DNA from 4 places in the Blastococcus sp. SYSU D00669 genome. Region 1 is predicted to be linked to each of the others. Evidence: riboswitches for the same ligand, from Rfam matches in the RefSeq annotation. Region 1 holds a riboswitch; each other region holds the start of a gene.

Region 1 (2,168 bases):
CGCGCTGTGCCCGATCGGGGTCGGCGGCCACTCGCTGCGCTGCGACGCCGCCGCCGCGTGGAAGGCCATGTCGACGGCCTTCGCCGGGACCTTCGGCACGCCGATCTGCATCACCGACTCCTACCGCACCTACGCCAGCCAGGTGCGCCTGTACGGGCAGAAGCCCGCGCTGGCCGCGGTGCCCGGCACCAGCAACCACGGCTGGGGACTGGCCGTGGACCTGTGCGGCGGCATCGAGTCCTTCGGCACGCCGCAGTACGCCTGGATGGTGGCCAACGCCGGCCGCTTCGGCTGGCTGCACCCGACCTGGGCCGACCCGGGCAACGGGCGCGAGGAGCCGTGGCACTGGGAGTACGCAGGCACCTGACCGCCCGCCTGTCAACCCTCGCGGCCCGGAACTGTCGGTGGCCGCTCCTACCGTGCGGACGACTCACGGAGGAGAACACACCGATGCTCATCGACTGCGACACCTGCACCTCCCGCGGGACGGGCTGCGCCGACTGTGTCGTCACCGTGCTGCTGGGCGCGCCCCCCGGGTGGCAGACCGACGACCCGGTGGTCGTCGCGCTGCCCGACCGCGCTCCCGCCCGCACCGAGCCGGCCCGGACGGCCGAGGACGCCGTCGTGCCACCCCCGGGCGTGGTCGTGGAGTTCGACGACGTCGAGCGGCGCGCGGTGCGCGCCCTGGCCGAGGTCGGGCTGGTGCCCCCGCTGCGCCACTCCCCGGGCACGTCCGGCGGCGAGGACGGCCGCCGGACCGGCTGAGACCCGGTGCCCCCGGCGCCACGTGGGGCGATCACGGCGCGCGGCCGTGATGCTGCTCGCAGTGACGATCACGACAACCCCAGGGGGCCCCGTTTGTCACAACTGCATCACGCCCGTATGGTCGCTGCGTTCGACCGAGCGGTCGTCGCCCACCGGGGCGGCCTCGGACGGACACCGCCGAATCGCCGACGGCACCGCCAGGTGTCCGAGGTGAACCGGGGACCCACCGCAGTACTGGGGTGAGTTCTCACGTGCGCCGGCTCGCCGGGGCACCGAGATAGGGCACCTTTTCTTCCCAGCCCGAACCCGTCAGCTAACTCGGTAGGCGGTCAGCTGAGGAAGAAGGAGAGCCGCCGAACGTGGCGACGTCTCGCCCTGCCCTGGGGCATGCCCACGCACCCTCCGAACGACACCGCACCACCCGCACCCGCCCCTCCGCCTGGCTCCGTTCCGGGCTGCTGCTGGGCGTGACCGCGGCGCTGACCGTCACGCTGCTGCCCGGCACGGCCGCCGCCGAGCCCGGCCGCGCGACATCCCCCGAGCAGGCCGCCCAGCTCGTCGCCGAGGCCAGCCACCAGCTCGAGGTCGTCCAGGAGCAGGTCAACACCGCCCGCGAGGAGCTCGCGCTGCAGCAGGCCGCCGTCACCGCGGCCGAGGCCGACGCCGCCGCGGCGCAGCAGCAGCTCGACTCGCTCGACGGGCAGATCCGCCAGCTCGCCCACAGCGCCTACACCGGCGGCGACCAGAACCTGCGCGCGCTGGACGTGATGCTGACCAGCGACTCCGCCGAGGACTTCCTCACCCAGCTCGGCACGCTCGAGGCGATCGCCGGCCACACCACCGAGGCGATCGAGGAGGTGGCCGAGGCGGCCGCCGCGGCCGAGGACGCCCGCGGCGAGGCCGACGCGGCCGCCGCGGAGGCCCAGCAGACGCTGGACGCCATCGAGGCCCAGGAGGCCGAGCTCCAGGCGGACATCGCCGACTACCAGGAGCAGTACGACCAGCTGACCGCTGCCCAGCAGCAGCAGGTCGCCGCCGCGCACGGGAGCGAGTCCCTCGCGGCGCCGGCCGTCGCGCCGGCCGCCGCCCCGGCCGCCGGTGGCAGCGCCGCCGCGCAGACCGCGGTCAGCACGGCACTGGCGCAGGTGGGCGACCCCTACGTCTGGGGTGCCGGTGGGCCGAACAGCTTCGACTGCTCCGGCCTCACGCAGTACGCCTACGCCGCGGCCGGCATCAGCCTGCCGCACTCGAGCAGCATGCAGTCGCGGATGGGCACCCCGGTGTCCCGCGACGCCCTGCAGCCGGGCGACCTGATCTTCTTCTACAGCCCGGTCAGCCACGTGGCGATGTACATCGGCAACGGCCAGATGGTGCACGCGTCCACGTCCGGCCAGCCGGTGAAG
Region 2 (2,168 bases), on a different contig from region 1:
TGATGCCGGCGGCCCCGGCGACGTTCGTGACCACGTTGTCGGCCGCGGCCTGCGCCTGGGGCTTGGTGGCGCCGGCGGTGTTCGTGATCTGCGCGGTGACGGAGGCCGGCGCGGGCGCCGGGGCCGGGGCCGGAGCCGGCGCGGGGGCCGGGGCCGGCGCGGCCGGGGCCTCGACCGGGGCCGAGTCGCCGACCGAGCCCGAGGGGGCCGGGGCGGTGTCGACCGTCGCCGACACCAGCAGCACCTGACCCGGGAAGATCAGGTTCGGGTTGCTGCCGATGACGTCGACGTTGCGCTGGTAGAGGTCGCGCCACGCCTGCCCGTGGGCGGAGGCGATCTTCGCGACGGTGTCGCCGCGGACGACGGTGTAGTCGCCGGCCGGGGCGGCGTGCTGCCCGTGGCCGTCGGCCTCGGTGGACTCGGCGGCCGGGGCGGGGGCCGGGGCCGGCTGGGCCTCGGGGGCGGCGGGGGCCTGGGCGGCGGCCGGGGTGGTGCCCTCGGTCAGGTGCTTGCCGCAGGTCGGCCAGGCGCCGATGCCCTGCCCGACGAGGACCTTCTCGGCGACGTCGATCTGCTGGGCCGGGGTGGCCAGGTCGGCGCGGGGCGCGTAGCCCGTGCCGCCGTAGGCCTCCCAGGTCGACTGGCTGAACTGCAGGCCGCCGTAGTAGCCGTTGCCGGTGTTGATGCTCCAGTCGCCGCTCGACTCGCACTGGGCCACGCCGGTCCAGTCGTGCGTGGTGGCGGCGTTGGCCGGGGTGGTGAGTATGCCGAGCCCGACGGCCGTGGCTCCGGCGGCGACGGGGGCCTTGACGAGGGCCTTCTTGGTGCGGACGTAGCGGGGCGCGCGATGCTTTGCCATGGGGATGTGTGATCTCCGATCACCGCCGGCGAGGTGAGCTGTCGGGTTCGGGCGATCGGTGCCCGGCCGCGCAACGCGGCTTCACCCCCAGGCGCGCCCCCCGCGCGCCGCGAACGTGGGTCCCCCACCCCTGTCCTGAAGCTGTTCCGGATGACGCGAGCCGGTGGACAGGGTTTGGCGGACCGGCGCGTCACGCTCTCCGTTTGCTGAGCGCAGCCAAAACGCTACGAGCGGTTATGTGAACTGTCGCCGTGACGGCGGTCACACCTCGGCGTGTCGCCTGCGAACGGACTGGTCAGCCGCAACCTGTGAAAGCCGGCTCACACGTCCGGCCGACGGGCGATGCGGGCAGCGGCCACGCCCGCCCCGAAGCCGTTGTCGATGTTCACGACGAGCACCCCCGGAGCGCACGCGGTGAGCATCGTGAGCAGGGCGGCGAGCCCCTCGAACGCCGCGCCGTACCCCACCGACGTGGGCACCGCGACGACCAGCCGGTCGGTCAGCCCGGCCACCACGCTCGGCAGGGCGCCGTCCATGCCGGCGACGACGACCACCACGTCGGCCGCCGCGATGTCCGGGGCGACCTCGAGCACGCGGTGCACCCCGGCCACCCCGACGTCGTCGACCCGGTGGCAGCGCACACCGGCCGCCGCCAGCGTCGCCGCCACCTCGGCCGCGACCGGAGCGTCGGAGGTGCCGGCGGTGAGCACCAGCACGTCACCGGACGGCTCCGGCAGGGTGCCGACGAAGGCGCAGCGGGCCTCCGCGTCGACGACGGCGTCGGGCCAGCGGGCCGCCACGGCGGCGGCGGTGGCGTCGTCCACCCGGGTCGCCCAGGCCAGCGGGGCGCCGGCCTCGAGCAGACCGGCCAGGCAGGCGACGGTCTGCTCCGGCGTCTTGCCCGCGGCGTAGACCACCTCCGGCGTCCCGGTCCGCTCGGCCCGGTCGACGTCGAGCCGGGCGAACCCCAGGTGTGCGGTGCGCTGCGAGTCCACGCCTAGAGCATGCGGGATTGATCACCAGCCGCGACGGGAAGGGCACCGGCCATGAGCATCGTCAAGATCAACGCGATCACCGTGCCCAAGGACAAGCAGGAGCGCTTCGAGGAGCGCTTCCGCGGCCGGGCCGGGGCCGTCGAGGAGACCGACGGCTTCGAGTGGTTCGAGCTGCTGCGCCCGCAGGAGGGCACCGACCAGTACCTGGTCTACACGCGGTGGAGCAGCGAGGAGGCCTACCGGGCCTGGGAGAGCGGCCAGGACTTCGCGCGCGCCCACTCCGGCGGCGGCAGCGAGCTCGCCCCCGCGGCCAG
Region 3 (2,168 bases), on a different contig from region 1:
TCGAGGCGGAGCTCGCGCTGCGTCCCCGGTTGCCCGCTGACTGGTAGCGGCAGGGCCCGGAACTGCCAGTTGGCGCACACGGTCGGCGGGGAAGGATGGCGTCGTGCCGCCCGTCGTGACCGCCGCCTTCGTCCGCGCCCACACCCGCCCGGCGCAGCCGTCGCTGGTGCCCGAGGTGACGCTGCAGGTGGCCGACGACGTCGTCGCGCTGTGGGACGCCATGGAGGCGGAGCACGGGGGTGGGTCGGGAGAGGGCATGGCGCAGCCGCCGTTCTGGTCGGCCGCCTGGCCGGGCGGGCAGGTGCTGGCCCGGTTCGTCCTCGACCGCCCGGACGTCGTCGCGGGGCGGCGGGTGCTCGACCTGGGCTCGGGCAGCGGACTGGTGGCGATCGCCGCGGCGCTGGCCGGCGCCGGCGACGTGCTGGCCAGCGAGGTCGACCCCTACGGCCTCACGGCGATCGAGGTGAACGCCGCGGTCAACGGGGTGCCCGGCATCCGCGCCACCGGCGACCTGCTGGGCGGGCCGCCGCCGGAGGTGGACGTCGTCCTGGCCGGCGACGTCTGCTACGACCGCGAGATGACCGAGCGGGTGCTGCCGTTCCTCGATCGCGCGAGCGCGGCCGGCGCGGAGGTCTACATCGGCGACCCGGGCCGGATGTACCTGCCGGCCGACCGGCTCACCGAGGTCGCCGCCCACGACGTGCCGGAGACCGAGGGGCCCGGCATCCGCCGGACGACGGTGTGGCGGTATTCCTGAGCCGTTCCGCGACGCTTCTCACCCGGCAATCTCCCGCCCCCGATTGTCACGAACCGATCACGGCCGTTACCGTGGCTCCCGCCCGCACCGGTCGTCACATCCCCACCGGGGAGTCCGAGCGGGCGCCGCCGAGTCGCCCTCCGGGGCGAGCCGGGGACCCACCGCAGTACTGGGGTGAATCCGCACCCGCGGCCCGTCGAGGGCCGGGGTCGGTAGGGCTGCTTCCCGCCCGAACCCGTCAGCTAACTCGGTAGGCGGCCGTCGGAAGAACGGAGAGCCGCCCCGATGGCGCGCCCTTGCCCCTGCACCCCCGCACGTTCCCGCAGCACCCGGCCAGGCCGGATGCGGGTGTGCCCGCGCATCTGAGCGCACGCGGCCGTCCCTGACGTCGCCGCCGCCGCGGGCCACCGCCCGAGCACCCCGCTCGACCGGCTCCTCGCCGCCTCCCGGTGCCCCGCGCCAGCCCTCGCTGCCCGCACGCCCTCCGCGCAGCACGGCCTCCCGCCCTGCTGCGTCGTACCCCCACCGGAGCACCGCAACCCATGAACCTCCGCACCACCATCGCCCGCACGTCCGCCTCCCGCCGCCGGCTGCCCGCCCCGTCGCGCCGTCCCGGCCTCTACCTCGGAGTGGCCGCCGCCGGCGCGGTCATGGTCAACGTGCTGGTCGGCGCCGACCCCGCCGCCCAGGCCGACGCCGGGTCCACCCAGTCGGTCGCCGTCGCCCAGGCCCTCGGCCTGTCCGCGCAGTCCGGGCCGGCCCGGGTGACCGAGGACGACCTCGCGCCGCTGGAGGACCTGGCCGCCAGCCGGTCCACCCGCGAGGACGCCGAGACCGCCGCCGCGCAGGCCCAGGCCGCCGCCGAGCAGGCCGAGCTCGAGCGGCAGGCCGCCGAGGCCGCGGCCGCGCAGGCCGCCGCCCAGGCCGCCGCGGAGGCGGCCGCCGCGCAGGCCGCTGCCGAGGCCGCGGCCGCCGAGCAGGCGGCCGCCGCGGAAGCCGCCGCGGAAGCCGCCGCGCCGGCCCCGGGCGGCTCGTACCAGGACTACGCGCTGGCGCAGCTCGGCGGCGACGCCTCCGAGTTCTCCTGCCTCGAGAAGCTCTGGGGCCGGGAGAGCGGCTGGAACCCGAACGCGCAGAACCCGACCAGCACCGCCTACGGGATCCCGCAGTTCCTCGACTCGACCTGGGCGAGCACCGGGATCGCGAAGACCTCCGACCCGTACCGCCAGATCGACGCCGGCCTGATCTACATCAACGAGCGCTACGGCTCGCCCTGCGGCGCCTGGGCGCACAGCCAGTCCACCGGCTGGTACTAGCAGGACCCCTCTGCCCCCACCGCTCGCACGCTCGCGGCGGGCCCCTGCAGAGGGGCCGTTCCAGCGTGTGTGGCGGTGGGGGAGGATCGCGGCAT
Region 4 (2,168 bases), on a different contig from region 1:
CACCGGCTCCTCGGGGTCGATGCCGAAGACCTGCAGGGCCATGGCACCCACGGCGTCGAGCTCGGGGACGGCGGTGTCCACCTCGCGGTTGGTCAGCGGCGCCAGGAGCAGGGCGACCAGACCGGGGTGGGCGAGGGCGACGTCGACGACGACCTCGACCGCCCGGCGGTCCCGCGCGGGACCGTCCGGCAGGTCGCCCACCTGGTCCAGCACCCGCCGGCCGAGGGCGGCGGCCTGGGCGAGCACGGCCTCCTGCAGCGCGTCCTTGCTGGGGAAGTGGTGCAGCAGCCCTGCCTTGGACAGCCCGACGGCGTCGGCGACCGCCTGGACGGAGGTCTTCGCGAAGCCGGTACGGGCGAACAGCGCGGCCGCGCGGTCGACGATGCCCTCGTCGATCCGCTGACGGAACGGTCGTGCCACGGGGACACCGTACGGACCGGGCCGACCATTTCGGTAGGCGAACCGACCGAAATGGTCGGTAACGTCGCTCACACCGATCGGCGCGACCTGACGGTTTCCGACGCCGCCGATTGTCACGGCTGCATAACGTGGCTACCGTGGCTCCCGCCCGTCCCGGCCGTCACATCCCCAGCAGGGGAGACCGGGCGAGCGCCGCCGAGTCGCCCTCCGGGGCGAGCCGGGGACCCACCGCAGTACTGGGGTGAATCCGCACCCGCGGCCCGTCGAGGGCCGGGGTCGGTAGGGCTGCTTCCCGCCCGAACCCGTCAGCTAACTCGGTAGGCGGCCATCGGAAGAACGGAGAGCCGCCCCGATGGCGTGCCCCAGCACCACCGCACGGATCTGCTCCGCCCGGTCCCGCCGGACCCGGGTGCGCCCGCGCAGCTGACCACCCCGCGACCGCACCCGCGCGGCCGTCGCCCGACGCCGCGTCCCGGGCCCACCCGCCGCAGTCCCGCCCCGTCCGGGCGGCCTGCGCCCAGCACACCTCTCGGAGCAGTTCCCCCATGGATCCCCGCACCACCTCGTCCGGCCGCGCCGCCGGGCGTCGCACCGCCCGCTCCCGCCGCCGCGTGCCCGTCCCGGCGCGCCGACCGGGCATCTACCTCGGCGTGGCCGCCGCCGGCGCCGTCCTCGTCAACGTGCTCCTCGGCGCCGACCCGGCAGCCCAGGCCGAGGCCGGGTCCAGCGAGTCCGTCGCCGTCGCCCAGGCCCTCGGGCTGACCGCGCAGTCCGGACCGCTCGAGGCGCGTGAGGTGGACCTCGCGCCGCTGGAGGACCTGGCCGCCAGCCGGTCCACCCGCGAGGCCGCGCAGACCGCCGCCGCGCAGGCCCAGGCCGCCGCCGACCAGGCCGTGCTCGACCGGCAGGCCGCCGAGGCCGCCGCCGCCGCGCAGGCCGCGGCCGCCGCCCAGGCCGCCGCCGAGGCGGCCGCCGCCGCCGCTGCCGAGGCCGCCGCCGTCGAGGAGGAGGGCGGTGCGGTCTCCTCCAGCACCGCCGCGCCGTCCGGCGTCGCCGTCATCAGGAACACCGCCGGGGCGCACAAGGCCGTCGTCCAGCGCGCCGCCGACGCCGTGGTGACCAACGTGCCGGGCGCGGGCTCGATCACCCTGGGCGGCACCCGGGCCAGCGCGGCCGACCCGGGCGGTCACCCCTCCGGGCTCGCACTGGACTACATGGTGCTGACCGACGCCGCGCTCGGCGACGCGATCGTCGACTACCACATCGCGCACTGGGACGAGCTCGGCGTCGACTACATCATCTGGCAGCAGCGGATCCTGCAGTCGCCGGGCGGCTCGTGGTCGACGATGGAGGACCGCGGCGGTGCCACGGCCAACCACATGGACCACGTGCACGTGAACTACCGGGGCTGACCGCGACCCCGCCCGGAGGCGGGTCAGTCGTGCGCGGTCAGCTCGTGGGACGCGTGCGCCGGTGACTCGAGCTGGAAGGTGGAGTGCTCGACGCTGACGGCGAAGTCGCCGGCGAGCGAGGCCTGCAGCCGGTCGAGGATCTGCGGTGCGTGGCCGTCGTGGAAGCAGGAGTCCTCCACCACGACGTGCGCGGACAGCACCGGCAGGCCGCTGGTGATCTGCGAGGCGTGCAGGTCGTGCACCTCGACGACGTGCGGCACCTCGAGCAGCCGCCGGCGCACCTCGTCGAGGTCGAGGCCCGGCGGCGTCGACTCCAGCAGGACCGAGACGGTCTCC

The links. A riboswitch is a leader RNA that binds a small molecule or an ion and turns the genes downstream of it on or off. The one in region 1 is predicted to bind cyclic di-AMP.
Region 2: another riboswitch for cyclic di-AMP. It lies ahead of ACI8AF_RS14020 (LysM peptidoglycan-binding domain-containing protein); the one in region 1 lies ahead of ACI8AF_RS09015 (NlpC/P60 family protein).
Region 3: another riboswitch for cyclic di-AMP. It lies ahead of ACI8AF_RS13060 (aggregation-promoting factor C-terminal-like domain-containing protein); the one in region 1 lies ahead of ACI8AF_RS09015 (NlpC/P60 family protein).
Region 4: another riboswitch for cyclic di-AMP. It lies ahead of ACI8AF_RS23210 (hypothetical protein); the one in region 1 lies ahead of ACI8AF_RS09015 (NlpC/P60 family protein).

The regions. Positions count from the first base shown of each region.
Region 1 is NZ_JBJGZV010000009.1:131,113-133,280, reverse strand. It holds gene ACI8AF_RS09025 (D-alanyl-D-alanine carboxypeptidase family protein) at 1-367, shown strand, start outside; gene ACI8AF_RS09020 (hypothetical protein) at 451-765, shown strand; cyclic di-AMP (ydaO/yuaA leader) riboswitch at 931-1,108, shown strand; gene ACI8AF_RS09015 (NlpC/P60 family protein) at 1,233-2,168, shown strand, end outside.
Region 2 is NZ_JBJGZV010000017.1:94,263-96,430, forward strand. It holds gene ACI8AF_RS14020 (LysM peptidoglycan-binding domain-containing protein) at 1-859, opposite strand, end outside; cyclic di-AMP (ydaO/yuaA leader) riboswitch at 868-1,012, opposite strand; gene larB (nickel pincer cofactor biosynthesis protein LarB) at 1,180-1,854, opposite strand; gene ACI8AF_RS14030 (antibiotic biosynthesis monooxygenase family protein) at 1,906-2,168, shown strand, end outside.
Region 3 is NZ_JBJGZV010000016.1:26,316-28,483, reverse strand. It holds gene ACI8AF_RS13070 (hypothetical protein) at 1-47, shown strand, start outside; gene ACI8AF_RS13065 (class I SAM-dependent methyltransferase) at 104-757, shown strand; cyclic di-AMP (ydaO/yuaA leader) riboswitch at 874-1,029, shown strand; gene ACI8AF_RS13060 (aggregation-promoting factor C-terminal-like domain-containing protein) at 1,300-2,073, shown strand; gene ACI8AF_RS13055 (YkvA family protein) at 2,167-2,168, shown strand, end outside.
Region 4 is NZ_JBJGZV010000044.1:8,466-10,633, reverse strand. It holds gene ACI8AF_RS23215 (TetR/AcrR family transcriptional regulator) at 1-420, opposite strand, end outside; cyclic di-AMP (ydaO/yuaA leader) riboswitch at 604-759, shown strand; gene ACI8AF_RS23210 (hypothetical protein) at 966-1,832, shown strand; gene ACI8AF_RS23205 (cation diffusion facilitator family transporter) at 1,856-2,168, opposite strand, start outside.